DNA from 3 places in the Fundidesulfovibrio putealis DSM 16056 genome. Region 1 is predicted to be linked to each of the others. Evidence: riboswitches for the same ligand, from Rfam matches in the RefSeq annotation. Region 1 holds a riboswitch; each other region holds the start of a gene.
The links. Region 1 has a riboswitch for cobalamin ahead of G453_RS0110505 (sirohydrochlorin cobaltochelatase). Riboswitches for the same ligand answer to the same signal wherever they lie in the genome.
Positions count from the first base shown of each region.

Region 2: it holds a riboswitch for cobalamin, as region 1 does, so the genes downstream of both, G453_RS22740 (radical SAM protein) here and G453_RS0110505 (sirohydrochlorin cobaltochelatase) in region 1, are expected to answer to the same signal.
Region 3: it holds a riboswitch for cobalamin, as region 1 does, so the genes downstream of both, cobT (nicotinate-nucleotide--dimethylbenzimidazole phosphoribosyltransferase) here and G453_RS0110505 (sirohydrochlorin cobaltochelatase) in region 1, are expected to answer to the same signal.

Region 1 is NZ_AUBQ01000013.1:91,440-93,698, forward strand. It holds gene G453_RS0110500 (glycosyltransferase family 4 protein) at 1-523, opposite strand, end outside; cobalamin riboswitch at 655-839, shown strand; gene G453_RS0110505 (sirohydrochlorin cobaltochelatase) at 977-1,879, shown strand; gene G453_RS0110510 (FecCD family ABC transporter permease) at 2,052-2,259, shown strand, end outside.
Region 2 is NZ_AUBQ01000005.1:253,551-255,809, forward strand. It holds gene G453_RS0106540 (glycosyltransferase family 39 protein) at 1-657, shown strand, start outside; cobalamin riboswitch at 695-892, shown strand; gene G453_RS22740 (radical SAM protein) at 1,184-1,885, shown strand; gene G453_RS0106550 (ribonucleoside triphosphate reductase) at 1,895-2,259, shown strand, end outside.
Region 3 is NZ_AUBQ01000003.1:399,999-402,257, reverse strand. It holds gene G453_RS0101950 (ATP-dependent 6-phosphofructokinase) at 1-728, shown strand, start outside; cobalamin riboswitch at 840-1,013, shown strand; gene cobT (nicotinate-nucleotide--dimethylbenzimidazole phosphoribosyltransferase) at 1,123-2,202, shown strand.

The sequences.
Region 1 (2,259 bases):
GCCTGCCCGCCACGGGCCGCGAAAAATCGTGCTCCGGAGTGAGCCGGGCGAACAGGTCCGTGTCCACGGGATTGTACAGCACGCGGTAGCGCGAGACGTCCAGCGATGGGTTGTCCGCCGCCAGTCGCTCCAGGCAGAAGCGCGAGACAACCAGATGCAGGTCCACCACGCCGCCCAGGGGGGAATCATCCAGCCTGCCGAACACGTTGGTCTCCACCACCGCCCTGGGGCCGAAGCGCTTCACCGGGGAGAGCAACGCAGGCTCCGGCCAGCCCGCGCGGTGCAGGTGGACCACGTCCGGACGCAGCTTTTCCAGCACGGAAAGCAGGTCCCCGCCGACGATGACCGGGACGCCGTTTTGGCGCAGCAGTTCGCGGCGCTCGCCGTCCACGGGGCTGTACGCGAAGGGCGCGAACCGGGAACGGTCCAGGTGCGTGACCATGAGCTGCATGGCCTTTTCAGTGCCGCCAAGCCCCAACGACTTGACGACATGCAGGACGCGGACTGCGGGAGCGGGATTCATGGCCGGGTTATGGACTGAAACGGGGCCGGAGTCCAGTTGGGGCAGCCGTGATGCAGCGCTCCCGGCCCTGCCGCACTCCGCGCGGGTCCGATCGCACGCCTGGGTCTTGATTGACACCCCCCCGGCATGGGGCTATGCGGCGGGAGTCAGGTGCCCGCTTGTCGGGAGAATAGGGAATCCCGTGAAATCCGGGAGCGGTCCCGCCGCCGTAAGTTTCATGAAGCGCTGCCTCCTCCGTGGGCCACTGGGAGTACATCCTGGGAAGGCCGGGGCAGCCGGAACGAGCCGGAAGACCTGCCTGACCGCAGACCGCTGTTTCCGGCGCGGCAACGGGCTATTGCTGTGTTCGGACCTCCTGAGAAGGGCAAAATCGGGCCGCTTCCCTCCTGTTTGCAGGAGAGAAGCGGCCTTTTTTTTCTCTTCGCCCACAGCCGTAACCATACGGAGCATCGCATGAGCTTCACCGTCCACGACCCTGTCAGAAGAATCCTCGCCGCCCTGTTCGTCCTGGCCTTTTTGGCGGGCTGGTCCACCCACGCCGACGCCCACGGGGACAAAAAGCCCGACAAGAAGGGCATCCTGCTGGTGGCCTTCGGCACCACCGTCCCGGGCGCTGACTCGGCCTACAAGAACATCGAGAAGAAAGCCAAGGAGGCCTTCCCCGGCGTGGACGTGCGCATGGCCTACTCTTCCAGGATCGTGCGCCACAAGCTGGCCGCCGAGAAGAAGCTGAAGCTCGACTCCCCCGCCGAGGCCCTGGCCAAAATGATGAACGACGACTTCACCCACGTGGCCGTGCAGTCGCTCCAGACCATCCCCGGCGCGGAGTTTCACGACATTCTGTCCACTGCCAAGGCCTTCTCCGGCATGCCCAAGGGCATGAAGCAGATGGAAGTGGGACTGCCGCTCATGGCCACCACCGAGGACGTGGCCAAGGTGGCCGACGCCCTGCTGGCCAGCGTCCCCAAGGCTCGCAAGAGCGACGAAGCCGTGGTGCTGGTGGGACACGGAACCCGCCACCCCGCCGACGTGTACTACGCCGCCTTGCAGTACCACGTCTGGAAGAAGGACCCGCTGGTGTTCATCGGCACGGTGGAAGGCGCGCCCTCCCGGGAGGACGTGCTGGCGGAACTCAGGAAGAGCGGCGTGAAGAAGGCGCACCTGATGCCCTTTTTGGCCGTGGCCGGGGACCACGCCCGTAACGATCTGGCAGGCGACGAGCCGGACTCCTGGAAGTCGGTGATGACCGGAGCCGGGATCGCCGTGACCCCGGTGCTGAGGGGCACTGGTGACGCGTCCCCCCTGGCGGACATCTGGATCGAGCACCTGAAGAGCGCCTTCGAGAGGCTCAGGTAGCGTTCATGGACTGCGCCCTTTTCCGCCCTTCCCGCTGCCGGACAGTTTTGGCAGCCGTGGCCATCCGCGACAGTCGCGGCGGGTGGGTCGGTGGGAGGGCGTTCTGGGAAACCGCCCTCCTGGACGGCGCGTCCTGCTGCGCGCCGGACGTCCGTCCAGCCGGGAGCGCGGCGTGAGAAAACCCCTCCCCGTCATGCTGGCCGCCCTGGCGGCCATGATCCTGGTGGCCGCCGGGAGCGGAACCGTGTCCGTGCCCGCGCTGGATACGTTGCGCATCCTGGCGGCGCGCCTTCTGGGCCGGCCCGATTGGCTGGCCCAGGTGCCGGACGTGGCCCAGGCCCTGGTCTGGGACGTGCGCCTGCCGCGCGTCATGACCGCCC
Region 2 (2,259 bases), on a different contig from region 1:
GACCCGAGGAGCCAGGCGGGCATTGTGCTGGAGCGCGCCGCGCCGTTTTCCAGGCTGACCGTGCGGGTGAAGATGGTCTGCGCGCCGCTTACGCCCAGGTTTCCCGGCGGCAACTACGAGACCCTGCGTTTCGAGGGGCTGGAGGCGTCCTTCTGCGGCTCGCCGGACGCCCCGGCAACGCCGGGCTGCCTGGAGGCCATGGCCGAGCGCCGACGCGACAACGCCCTGCGCAATTTTCTGGCCGAGCGGTTCCTGGCTGCAAGCACAGTGAAGCAGAAGATTGACTCCGTCTCGCCTTTGCTGCGCAACGTCCCGGATGAGCAAATGCCAGGTTGGAGCAGGCTTGAATCAACCTCGCCGGACACTGCGGCCAGCCTTGTGGCCGAACTCCAGCCAGGCAGGGAACTGCTCGCCGTCTACCCCCGCGTGGGCGGCGGGTCCGCTGTGGCCCTGTATCAACTGGGGCCGGACGGCAGACGCGAGGAACTCCTGGCGCTGCGTGGCCGCGAAAGCGCCTGGACGCCTGTGTCGGGCCAGTATCCCATCCGCCTGGATCCGTCGCTTCGGGTCGGCGGGGCCTACCGCGTCGAGGCCGTGCTGGTGGGCAGGTGGGCCCAGCTCTGGAATAATAACGGAACTATTTTCTTCGAGCAGTAGAGCGGTTACGCCTGGGTCGCCCCGGCGTGGCCGCTCTTCAAATTGACATGCCCTCAGGGAGGGCCTAAATCATCGCATCGCCCCGGAAAACGGAAGACGGTGCAAATCCGTCGCAGGCGCGCTGCTGTAACCGGCACTCACGGGCGGCAGGCCACTGGATGGAGAGACCATCCGGGAAGGCCTCCGCGCACATCCGGCCGGAAGTCAGAAGACGTTCCTGGGGAGTTTCGGCCTGACCCCGCGAATGGGTCATGGTTCCCGCAAACTGATCGTGGCCTCGCCGCAGTCCGCCTTCTGGCGACGTGAGCGCGGCGTCCACGACGCGTCGAAAGCCGAGCCTGGGCGCAGGCGGCTCTCGATGCCCTTCTCCGTCGTTTCCCGCGCCGAACCCTTTGCATTTTTTCGTAATTGATAAATCCAGGCCGTTTGAGCAGTTGCATATTCAGTTAGGGAAGTTGCTGATATGTTGAACTATTATTTTCTTTTTTGCGGAAACGCCTTCTGCTAGGAGCATATCGTAACCACGATGCACACGCACACCCCCACCATCCCAGCCATCTCACTCGGTCACGGCGTCCACGCAGCCCCGGTCCCCCCGCTGGAGCGCTCCCCCGGACAGGACCCGGCCAGGATCAGGGCGGTGACGTCTTTCACGCTCAGCGACTGGGCCGGAAAGGCCTGCGCCGTGGTGTACCTGGGCGGCTGCAACCTGCGCTGCCCCACCTGCCACAACGCCACCCTGGCCTTCACCCCCGAGCTCCATCCCCCCTTGGAGACCGGAGCGGTGCTGGCATCGCTTGCGGCCCGCAAGCCCTGGCTGGACGGGGTGGTGGTCTGCGGCGGCGAGCCCACGCTGGACTCCGGCCTCGCTGATCTGGTGGAGAAACTCTTCGCGCTGGGGTTCGCCGTGAAGGTGGACACCAACGGCCTGCGGCCCGAGGCCGTGGCCGCCGTGCTGGCGCGCTGCCCGGACACGGTCTTTGCCGTGGACGTGAAAGGCCCCTGGCACATGTATCCCGAGCTCACCGGCGGGGGCGTTTCCTCCCAGGCTGCGCGCGAGCGCCTGGAGATGGTCTTCGCCATGGCCCGCAAGCATCCGCAATCATTCTTATTCCGTATCACCCTGGTCCCCGGTCTGACGCCGGAAGACGTCCAGGCGGCCAGGGACTCCCTGCCCGCCGGTTTCGTCCTGAAAGAACAAACGTATATGCCCCCCGCCTCAAGTTAAGGAGATCCCATGCCCCTTCAGATACAGAAACGCGACGGCTGCCTGGAAACCTGGTCCCTGGAGCGCATCGCCCAGGCCATCCTCAAGGCTTTGAAAGCCAGCGGCATCCAGGACCCCATCCTGGCCAAGCGCGTTGCCCGCAAGGTCGAGGAGAAACTCGAAGGGGTGGACGTGCCCCGCCAGGAGCACGTGCAGGACATGGTGGAGCGCGTGCTCATGGAGTCGCGCCTGTACGAGGTGGCCAAGCGCTTCGTGATCTACCGCGAGAAGCGCCGCACCCTGCGTGAGCAGAAGGCCGCGTACCTGGACATCAAGGACACCATCGACACCTACCTCTCCAAGGCCGACTGGCGCGTGTCCGAGAACGCCAACAT
Region 3 (2,259 bases), on a different contig from region 1:
TGGTGTGCATCCCCAAGACCGTGGACAACGACATCCACTATGTGGCGCGCACCTTCGGCTTCGACACCGCCGTGGAAAAGGCCATCGAGGCCATCCGCTGCGCCCACGTGGAAGCCCTCGGTGCGCCCTATGGCATAGGGCTGGTCAAGGTGATGGGTCGCGAATCCGGGTTCATCGCGGCGGCTGCGGCCCTGGCCATCAAGGAAGTGAACTTCGTGCTGGTGCCGGAGATGCCCTTCGCCCTGGAAGGCCCCGGCGGGTTCCTGCCCCAGTTGGAGGCGCGCCTCAGGCGGCGCGGCCACGCCGTGATCGTGGTGGCCGAGGGCGCGGGCCAGCACCTGCTCCCGGAATCCGGCCTGACCGACGCCTCCGGCAACAAGATCCTGGGCGACATCAGCAAGCTCCTGCTTTCGAGCATCAAGAGCCACTTCGCGGACCGTCTGCCCATCACGCTCAAATTCATCGACCCAAGCTACATCATCCGCTCCATCCCCGCCGGAGCCGCAGACCGCGCCCACTGCAACATGCTGGGAGCCATGGCCGTGCATGCGGGCATGGCCGGAAAGACCGGGCTCATGGTCAGCCAGCTGCACGGGATTCCCGTGCACATCCCCCTGCCGCTGGTCACCCTCGGGCGCAAGCAGATGGACCTGAATACCAGTTACTGGCAGCAGGTGATGGACTCCACCGGACAGAGCCAGCTCAGCGCGACCCCAGCCTGCCCCTGACACGTTCTTGATGCACGGGGGGCTGTTTCCAGGAGCAGCCCCCCGACTGCGTCGCCGGGGTCATGGCCAAACCATGCCGCCTGCACCCGGCCTTGACACGCTCGTCCTGCCGGGCTAGCCGTTCCCGACCATATCCGGCCATTACGGAACACGGTGCAAATCCGTGGCGGTCCCGCCGCAGTATGCGAAGACGAAGCCAGCGAAACCACTGTCCCTCACGGGATGGGAAGGGCTGGCGGAGGATGACTCGCGAGCCTGAAGACGAATGGCCGGAATCGTTTCGCGGATTGAACCCATGGTAAAGGCGATCCCTTGACCCCATCATCTGGGGCCAAGGGATTTTTTGTTTGCGCCGTCCGCACGCAACCACTCTCTTTCACAGAGGATTCATACGATGACCACCACGCTCGACACCCGGTACCAGGCCCTGCTCGCCCGCATCACCCCCGTGGACCAGTCCCTGGCCGCAGCCGGGCAGACCCACCTGGACAGCCTGACCAAACCCCAGGGGAGCCTGGGCCGCCTGGAAGAGTTGGCCCTTCGCCTGTACATGATCCAGGGCGGCAAAGCCCCCGCAGCAGACCCCGCCGTGATCTTCACCTGCGCGGGCGACCACGGCGTGGCCGCCGAGGGCGTGAGCCTCTTCCCCCAGGAGGTCACCCGGCAGATGGTGCTGAACTTCGTAAGCGGTGGCGCAGGCATCAACGTGCTGGCCAGGCAGGCCGGGGCGGACCTGCTGGTGGTGGACGCAGGCAGTGCAGGCGGGACCTATCCCGAGCACCCCAAGCTGATCCAGGCCAAGGTGGCCCCCGGCACGGCCAACATGGCCAAAGGCCCGGCCATGACCCGCGAGCAGTGCCTGGAAGCCCTGCTGCTGGGCGTCCGGCTCGCTGGCGATGCCGCCGCGCGCGGCTGCCGCACCATCGGCACCGGCGACATGGGCATCGCCAACACCACGCCCTCCACGGCCATGTTCTGCGCCTACCTGGGGCTCTCCCCGCAGGACGTCACCGGCCCCGGCACCGGGCTGGACGCGGGCGGCGTGTCCCGCAAGGCCGCCGTCATCGCCACCTGCCTCGACGTGAACAGGGCCGCCGTCGAGTCCGGCGACCCGCTGGACGTGCTGGCGGCGCTCGGCGGCTACGAGATCGCCTGCATCGCCGGGCTCATCCTGGGCGGCGCTGCAAACCGCATGGCCGTACTGGTGGACGGGTTCATCTCCACCGCCGCCTGCGTAGCCGCCACCCGCATCGCACCCGCCGCAGCCGACTGCTGCTTCTTCAGCCACGCCTCGGCGGAACCGGGCCATCAGGCCGTAATGCGAGCCCTTAACGCCAAGCCGCTCCTGGACCTGGGCCTGCGCCTTGGCGAGGGAACCGGCGCGGCCCTGGCGCTCGTGCTGCTGCGCGGCGCGGCCGCCATCTTCAACGAGATGGCCACCTTCGCCCAGGCGGGCGTCAGCACGTCTGAATAAGGGAGTCGACAAACTTCACGGCAGGAATTATTGTGTGGGAAGGACGGACCTCTTCGG